2 regions of the Lysinibacillus sp. AR18-8 genome follow, and region 2 is predicted to be linked to the other one. Evidence: riboswitches for the same ligand, from Rfam matches in the RefSeq annotation. Region 2 holds a riboswitch; the other holds the start of a gene.

Region 1 (4,336 bases), on a different contig from region 2:
ACGCTTCTATAGTCAGCATAAAACATTACGAAACTTAATGTTATATATTGGTGGTTTTGGTGTGTCTTTTGCCCTTTTATATGCATCCTTCAACTATTTGCAGTTAAGTATTGCCTATGTTGTTTGGGTAGGAATTGGTACTGTTGGAGCTGTACTCGTAAATATCATTTTCTTTGGCGAATCCAAAAATCTATCACGTATTATCAGTATCATAGCAATTATCGTAGGTGTAGCAGGCTTAAAAGCAGTATCTTAATGGCTTTACAATATAGGACGCCACTCTTAAATCGGAGGCGTCCTGTATTCATCTTATTTAAAATGGCATGACGAAGAATGGGAGTAATTAAGATAAAAATTCATAAATACCATCCGCGATAAATTCTGCAGGTCCACGCATCCAGATATGATCATTGTCAGCCCATCGTATGACTAAGTCACCGCCACTAAGTTGGACTACTATCTCTTCTCCCTTCTGACAAAAACCATTTAATATAGCAGCCACTACCGCTGCACAAGCACCTGTCCCACATGCCTCTGTTATACCCGAACCTCGTTCCCAAACGCAGCATTTTAATGCCTTCTCATGAACAACCTCTACAAACTCAACATTGCAGCGATAAGGAAATCTCATATCGTTTGCTATAATACCGCCTAATGTTCCTAATGGTACTTGCTCGATCGCATTCACAAAAACTACAGTATTCGGATTGCCAAAAACAAAGCTGTTACCAAAAGAGATTGTTGGGGTAAAGGAAATATCTCATTGATGACAAGCTCATTTGGGTTTCCTAACATCGGAATGTCTTTGCGCAATAAGAGAGGTTTGCCCATATCGACAATCACTTCTATTACACGATTGTCTTGCACCACTACCTGTGCCAGCATAATCCCGGATTTCGTTTCAATCGTAATTAGCTCTTGTCGTACAATATGACGTTCAAAAATATACTTAGCAACACAGCAAAGACCGTTACCACAATTTGTCCCCTCAGATCCATCTTTATTAAATACACGCATACCACAGTCAGCAATTTTAGAGGGTTGGATAATAATCAATCCATCTGAGCCAATACCAGTATGGACATTGGCCATTTTTTGAGCCAATTCACAAAAGATATCTTCCTTGTAATCATGTTGGAAAAGATCAAGATAGATATAGCTGTTGCCAATACCATGCATTTTCGTAAAGGCTATTTGCATACAGTCACTCCTTAAAGGATGTTTTATGTATCTAATAGAAGATGAAACTTTTCTATATTTGGCTAAACCCCTTCGTGAACTGTTCAGGAACATATGTAAGATACGGCTTCCCTGTCATTGGATGTATTTGAATATCCGCAAAAACACCAAATACATCTTGCAGCACTGTTGGCGTAAGTACTTCCTCTGGTGTACCATGACAAACTATTCGCCCTTGCTGTAAAACGTAAATTTGATTGCAATACATAGCAGCAATATTCAAATCATGTAAAGCTGCTACTACGGTTAAATGCAAAGTCTGAATTAAATCCATAAGTTGAAGTTGATGTTGAATATCTAAATGATTCGTCGGCTCATCTAATATTAATATCTGTGCTTGTTGAGCGAGTGCCCTTGCAACCATGACACGTTTTTTCTCGCCACCAGAAAGCGAACTAAAGCTTCGTTTCTCTAAATGCGATATGCCCGTTTGTCTAAGAGCCTCTTTAACAATTTGAAAATCTTTCTCTTGATCAAGCTCTAACAGCTTTTTATGTGGGGTTCTTCCCATACTGACTAAATCATGCACAGTGAAATCAAATAATACGGGTGTCTCTTGGCTTACAACAGCCAAATTTTTCGCAATTGCTTTACTTGATTGCTTTAATATATCTTGCTCATTTAATACTACTGATCCACTTTCAGGTTTTAGGAGACGATACATATTTTTTAACAATGTTGATTTTCCGCTCCCATTAGGACCAATTAATCCAACAAATTGCTTTTCTTTTATTTGAATGCTTACATCATGCAGTATACGCTGATCGTAAATGGAGAATGATACTTTTTTCGCTTCTAATGTCATGGAAGTTAATCTCCTTCACCGAAAGAATAGTTGTTACGACGGAGAAGCCAAATGAAAAATGGTCCTCCACAAAAAGCTGTAATAATACCAATTGGCATTTCCTGAGGAGCAATAATAATTCGAGCAAAGGCATCTGCCCATACTAAGAATATTCCACCTATTAAAGCACTGATAGGTATTACGTATTTATAGTTTGAGCCCACAATTAAACGCACAATATGGGGAATAATCAATCCCACAAATCCTATAGAACCACTAACTGCGACAAGCACACCTGTTAATAGAGATACTAGTAGTATTAACTGAATACGGAATTGCTGAAGATTAACGCCTAATGTCACTGCCGCCTCTTCTCCTAGTAATAATAAATTTAAATTGCGATAGTGTAGCCACAGTAGCCCAAATACAACCAAGAATACGAAAGCTGGAATCACAATATTATTCCATTTGGCTCCAGCTAAACTACCTAGCATCCAAAACATAACAGCCTTTAAGGCCCCTTCTTGCTTTGACATCATTAAAATAAAGTTAGAGATAGCCGTTAAGATAAAGGACACAGCCATGCCTGCCAATAGCAAGCGGAAAATAGAGACACGTCCCCCAACACGTGATAAGAAAAAGACAAGTGCAATGGCAAGTAATGAACCAAGGAATGCGGATACTGAAAGAGCGTAAATACCTAAAAATGAAAAGGCTCCTAAAATAATCACAGAAGTAGCTCCGACAGCTGCCCCTGAAGAAATCCCTAGAATATACGGGTCTGCAATAGAATTACGTACTAGTGCCTGAATGGCTGCCCCTGCAATAGCTAACCCCGCTCCTACTATCGCAGCTAGCAAAACACGAGGTGCTCTTATTTGCCAGATGATGATTTCCTGAGAGCGACTCCAATCTTGCTCGATCGAATTTTGTATAAAAGGAATTTTAGAAAGAATAACTTTCCATACATATAACGGTGTAACTGAAACTGAGCCAACCATTACAGCAAAGGTCATTGAAACAATTAATACCATGAAAAGTACGAAGGAAAATAACATAAATTTTTTATTCATCTGTTTTAAACTCCTACTGAATATTGATGAATGAAGCAATAAAAAAAGGTATCCCATGCGAAAATGCGCATAGAAATACCCAAGATTAAACAAAGTCAGAAAAATATCCAGCTATTGTCCGTAATTGCTTGCATCCTCGTGGGCATTACAGGTATTACTAAATGGCAGGTCTCCTGGCTTCGATTCACTATCCTATAATTGCCTTCCCATTCTTAAACAGTGGCAAATCATATTATAGGATTCCTCGTTACAGTTGCGGGACAGCGTCGGACTTCCACCGACTTCCCTTTTAAGTGACATTCAAAATGTCACACCAATAGTATTTGAAGTTATAAAATTGTGACGGTTCTATCATACATTTTTATAGATAGATAGTCTACTTCAATTTAATTCAACAATTGAGTTAACTTATATAAATAATAAGGTTGACACAAATACATTCGTTTTTTACACTAGCAGTAATAACTTATAAAACGAGGTGAAATCATGGCAACTGTTACACAACATAGTCACCATAAGTTAAGAACTGTTGACATTACCTACATTGGATTATTTACAACGTTAATGATGGTGGGTGCTAATATCACTTCCTTTGCACCTTTTATGGTAGTTGGTGGTGTACCCATTACGCTTCAAACCTTCTTTGCAATTTTAGCAGGGCTTATTCTTGGTAGTAGAAAAGGTGCGCTCGCCTGCACAATTTATATGTGCGTAGGATTGGCAGGAGCTCCTGTCTTTGCTCGTTTCGGTGGTGGAATTGGCCAAATTTTAAGCCCTACCTTTGGGTTTATTATTACATTTATATTTGCGGCATTTGTTGCGGGGTTAATCGTAGAACGAAGCGGAACAAAGAAAAGTTTTATCGTAGCTGCTTTGGTAGCAACGGCTATAAATTATTTGATAGGAACAAATTGGATGTTTTTTGCCTATAAGCTATGGGCAAGTGCGCCAGAGAATTTTTCATATAAGCTCGCTTGGCTTTGGATGATTCCTCCACTACCAAAAGATATTATTTTAGCTATTTTTGCTGGTATCTTCGCCCATAGATTACAAAAAACATTGAAGATCATGCCCATTCAATAGCATATCTCCCCGCCAGACTAAAGAAATGTTTTTCATAGGTTATATCCATCGTTTCTGCACATTTATTTGCTACATTAGGAGCACATAGTGAGGAGGATATCATATGAAATTCAATAAAAGATGGTCAGTCGGACTATTATCAGTAGTCGCTCTAATT
Region 2 (4,336 bases):
CAAATTAACACAGGTTGAGTACTTATTAGCTTTATTACCACTCTATACGCAGGTATTAAAAGAATTAGTGGATGCAGGTGCCACTTGGATTCAGCTAGAAGAGCCATCCCTCGTCTTAACACTTGATCCAGCAGAGATAAAGCTGGTGAAAGAAATGTATGACCAGTTAGCCACTGCCGTTCCTGAGGCTAAAATAATGCTACAGACTTATTTCGAAGCTTTAAGTGCCTATGAAGCATTAAGTACATTGCCTGTTCAAGGATTCGGTTTGGACTTTGTTCATGGCTATAAAGGAAATATGGCGTCACTTCGTCAATTTGGTTTCCCGCAGGATAAAGTATTAGGAATAGGGGTAGTGAATGGCCGTGATATTTGGCGTTCAAACCTGGCGGAGGTCAATGCGACAATTCAAGCCATTGAACAGCTAAGTCATGCTGCTGAACTATGGATTCAACCATCAAGTAACCTACAGCACGTTCCAATCACAACCTCTCTTGAAAATGAACTTGACCCTGTTTTAAAGCAGTCTCTGGCCTTCGCAGATGAGAAAATCGTAGAAATCACGGGGCTGACTAAATATAGACGAGATAAAGATGGTTCCTTACAACATAATTTTTCAGAAAGTATGAAGGCGATTGAGGCTCTAAAAAATCATCCAATCCGCCAAAATAAGTTAATTCATCAAGCCGTTCAAACTGTGACAAAGCAAGATTTTGAACGACACAGTAATTTTACGAAGCGACAAACGATCCAACAACAAGCCTTAGGATTACCGCTGTTTCCAACAACTACAATCGGTAGCTTCCCGCAATCAGATGAAGTGAAAAGAAATCGTAATGCGTGGCGAAAGAATCAATTATCGAATGAAGCCTATGAAACATTTTTAGAAGACGAAACAAAGCGCTGGATCTCCATACAAGAGGAATTAGATATCGATGTACTTGTTCATGGTGAATTTGAGCGTACAGATATGGTCGAATATTTCGGTGAAAAGCTGACTGGCTTTGCCTTTACAGAGAAAGCGTGGGTTGTTTCATATGGATCACGCTGTGTGAAGCCTCCGATCATTTATGGAGATGTTGCATGGGCTTCACCAATTACCGTAAAAGAATCCGCCTATGCCCAAAGCCTAACGAAGCGATTTGTAAAAGGCATGCTGACAGGGCCAGTAACAATATTAAATTGGTCCTTTGTGCGAGATGATTTGTCCCGTAAAGATGTCGCTTATCAAATTGCATTAGCACTCCGTAAAGAGGTGGAAGCACTAGAAAACGCAGGTATATCAATTATTCAAGTGGACGAGCCAGCGTTAAGAGAAGGTTTACCGCTTAGAAAGGAGGAATGGGGGGCTTACTTAGAGTGGGCTGTCAATTCCTTTAAGCTTGCGACATCTAGTGTCAAAGATGAAACACAAATCCATACACATATGTGTTACTGCGAGTTTAATGATTTCATCGAACCAATTAGCGCACTAGATGCAGATGTGATTTCCATAGAAACATCACGAAGTCATGGGGAACTTATTACCTCACTACAAGCACAGCCCTATAAAAAAGGAATTGGCTTAGGCGTCTATGATATTCATAGCCCTCGTGTACCAAGCGAGGATGAAATGCTCGCTATTATGAAAGATAGTCTACAGGTGCTGGACCGTTATCAATTCTGGGTGAATCCAGATTGTGGCTTAAAAACGAGAAAAGAAGATGAAACCGTTGCAGCTTTAGCGAATATGGTTGCTGCTACTAAAACGTTGCGTCAAGCTGTACAGCAATCTACATCAAGCTAACGAAATGATTTTTAATCTACCACATCTACTCTCCAATAACGAAGACTAGGGTAAATCCCTAGTCTTTATATGTTACGTCGATATATATATTATCTTCAGAAAGTAAAATTGACGTGAACATGCGAGCATGTTATGTTTATTACTAATTTCATAGCAATCATTACAAGTTTGAGTGAAATCGTCTTTCATTCAATTAAAAGGAAAATGGGTGAAAATCCCATGCTGTCCCGCAGCTGTAAATGAGGAGTTTTGTTTCAAATACCACTGAGGAGTACTTGGGAAGGTGAAACAAAATGATGATTCATGAGCCAGAATGCCTGCTTGTAAGAAGATTCATTGATGATCTACGAAAGATAGGGAGATGGATGGAGACTTGCTCATCGTGGGTTTTTCTGTCCTTATTCTTTTTTAGAATAAGGTTTTTTTATGCCTTCTCTTCTTCAACAAGTAGATGTATTTGTACTACGAATAGAGATAGGAGACAGAAAATGAGATTGACAAAGTATTTACTTCCTTTCCTGCTTGTCCTGACGTTCAGTTTACTTGCTGGCTGTACAGGCACGGATGAAGAAAAGGAAAAGACCTCAGCAAACCAAACAGATGAAAAAATAATAACGATTGGCTGGCCATTAGATGTCGGTCCATTGAATCCTCATACATATTTACCGAATCAAATGACTGCCCAAGCAATGGTTTATGAATCCTTGGTGGAATACAATGATGATGGTACTGTTACGCCTAAGCTCGCCGAAAGCTGGGACATCTCTGAGGATAAAACTTCGTATACTTTCCATCTAAGAAAAGACGTGAAATATTCAGACGGCACTGCATTTAATGCAGATAATGTCATTCGTAACTTTGACGCCGTTTTAGCGAATCGAGACATGCATTCTTGGATGGGCATGGTTAACCACATGAAAGAGGTTGTAAAAGTAGATGATTTTACAATTCGTCTGCAATTGGATGAGCCTTATTATCCAGTCTTAAACGAACTTGCCTTCGTCAGACCTTTCCGTTTTTTAGGGGATAACGGATTCCCAAAGGATGATATGACGCAAGATTCTATCAAAGCACCGATTGGAACAGGCCCTTGGGTATTAACTGAATACAAAAAGGACGAATATGCATTATTTAGTCGCAATGAAAACTATTGGGGAGAAAAACCACTAGTTGAACAAATAAAAGTAAAAATTATTCCTGACTCAGAATCTATTTCATTAGCATTTGAAAACGAAGAATTAGATTTAATTTATGGGCGTGGCATTATTAGTTTAGATAACTATACGTATTTAAAAGACAGTGGCAAATACAAAACTGCTACCTCTGAGCCTTTATCTACGAAAGCACTGCTATTCAATACACAATCTGGTCCATTATCTGAGCTAAAGGTACGTCAAGCCATTCAATATGCTATTAATAAGGAACAAATGGTCGACAGTATTACACATGGTACGGAAAAAGTAGCGAACACATTGTTCTGGGATGCGATTCCTTATGCCAATATAGATTTAGCACCTATTGTATACAATCCAGAAAAAGCCCAACAATTGCTAGATGAGGCAGGGTGGTTATTACCTAAGGGTGAAAAAATTCGTTCAAAAAACGGACAGCTGTTGTCTTTAGATTTGATTTACATTGCATCCGATGCGATTCAAAAACCAATGGCAGAATTAATGCAAGGTGAACTCGCAAAAATTGGCGTTCAGTTGAATTTAGAAGGGGCAGATGTAATGGTCGGTCTTCAAAAATTGATGGATGACCAGGTGGATATTAATTTCTGGCGTACCAATGGACCACCTACAGATCCACATAGCTTTGCAAATGAATCAGCTACACCAAATGCTAGTGGTGTGTACGAGGCGAAATTAGGCCTAGCAAACGCCAAAGAAATCGATACGAAAATTCACCAATTATTAGTAGGAACAGATGAACAGGAACGCGTGCAGCTTTACACGAATATTTTAACGATGTTTCATGACCAGGCACTCTTTTACCCTATTTCTTACGAAACAAATAATGTGATTTATCAACCATCTCTAAAGGATTTTGCACCACGTGCATCTGAATATGATATACCTTATGCACAAATGGCTAAAGAAAAATAAAAGTGGAGGAGAGAGTGTGTCTAGCAGAGACAGCTCTCTCTTTATCATAGGATTGAGTAGGAAGTGACAGCATGTATGAATCAACATGGATCTTTTGTTTAAAAAGAATTTTAACATTGCCCTTTGTCTTATTAGGCGTTTCCATCCTAACCTTTGTATTTATTCGTTTTGTTCCTGTAGAGCCTGCTGAAGTCATACTACGTTTGGCAAGGGTTGCGCCAACAGAGGAAGCCATTCAGGCATTACGTGAGGAACTGGGAACGGACAAGTCGTTTTTTCTTCAATATTTGCTATGGGGAAAGGGCGTAATCCAGCTAGATTTTGGAACATCTTTTGTTAGTAAATTACCTGTGGCACATGAACTATTCGTGAAATTACCCGCAACCATTGAATTAGCTATTGCTGCGTTTATCCTCATTTTAGGGCTAAGTATTCCATTCGGAGT

What was found. Region 2 has a riboswitch for cobalamin ahead of nikA (nickel ABC transporter substrate-binding protein). Riboswitches for the same ligand answer to the same signal wherever they lie in the genome.
Region 1: another riboswitch for cobalamin. It lies ahead of BFM98_RS18500 (FecCD family ABC transporter permease); the one in region 2 lies ahead of nikA (nickel ABC transporter substrate-binding protein).

Annotation. Positions count from the first base shown of each region.
Region 1 covers NZ_MDGU01000027.1:42,597-46,932, forward strand. Annotated here, with positions in the region: gene BFM98_RS18485 (DMT family transporter) at 1-256, shown strand, start outside; partial or broken gene dapF (diaminopimelate epimerase) at 344-1,200, opposite strand; gene BFM98_RS18495 (heme ABC transporter ATP-binding protein) at 1,253-2,044, opposite strand; gene BFM98_RS18500 (FecCD family ABC transporter permease) at 2,050-3,096, opposite strand; cobalamin riboswitch at 3,243-3,429, opposite strand; gene BFM98_RS18505 (biotin transporter BioY) at 3,583-4,179, shown strand; gene BFM98_RS18510 (YdhK family protein) at 4,283-4,336, shown strand, end outside.
Region 2 covers NZ_MDGU01000006.1:118,923-123,258, reverse strand. Annotated here, with positions in the region: gene metE (5-methyltetrahydropteroyltriglutamate--homocysteine S-methyltransferase) at 1-1,786, shown strand, start outside; cobalamin riboswitch at 1,934-2,125, shown strand; gene nikA (nickel ABC transporter substrate-binding protein) at 2,275-3,891, shown strand; gene nikB (nickel ABC transporter permease) at 3,963-4,336, shown strand, end outside.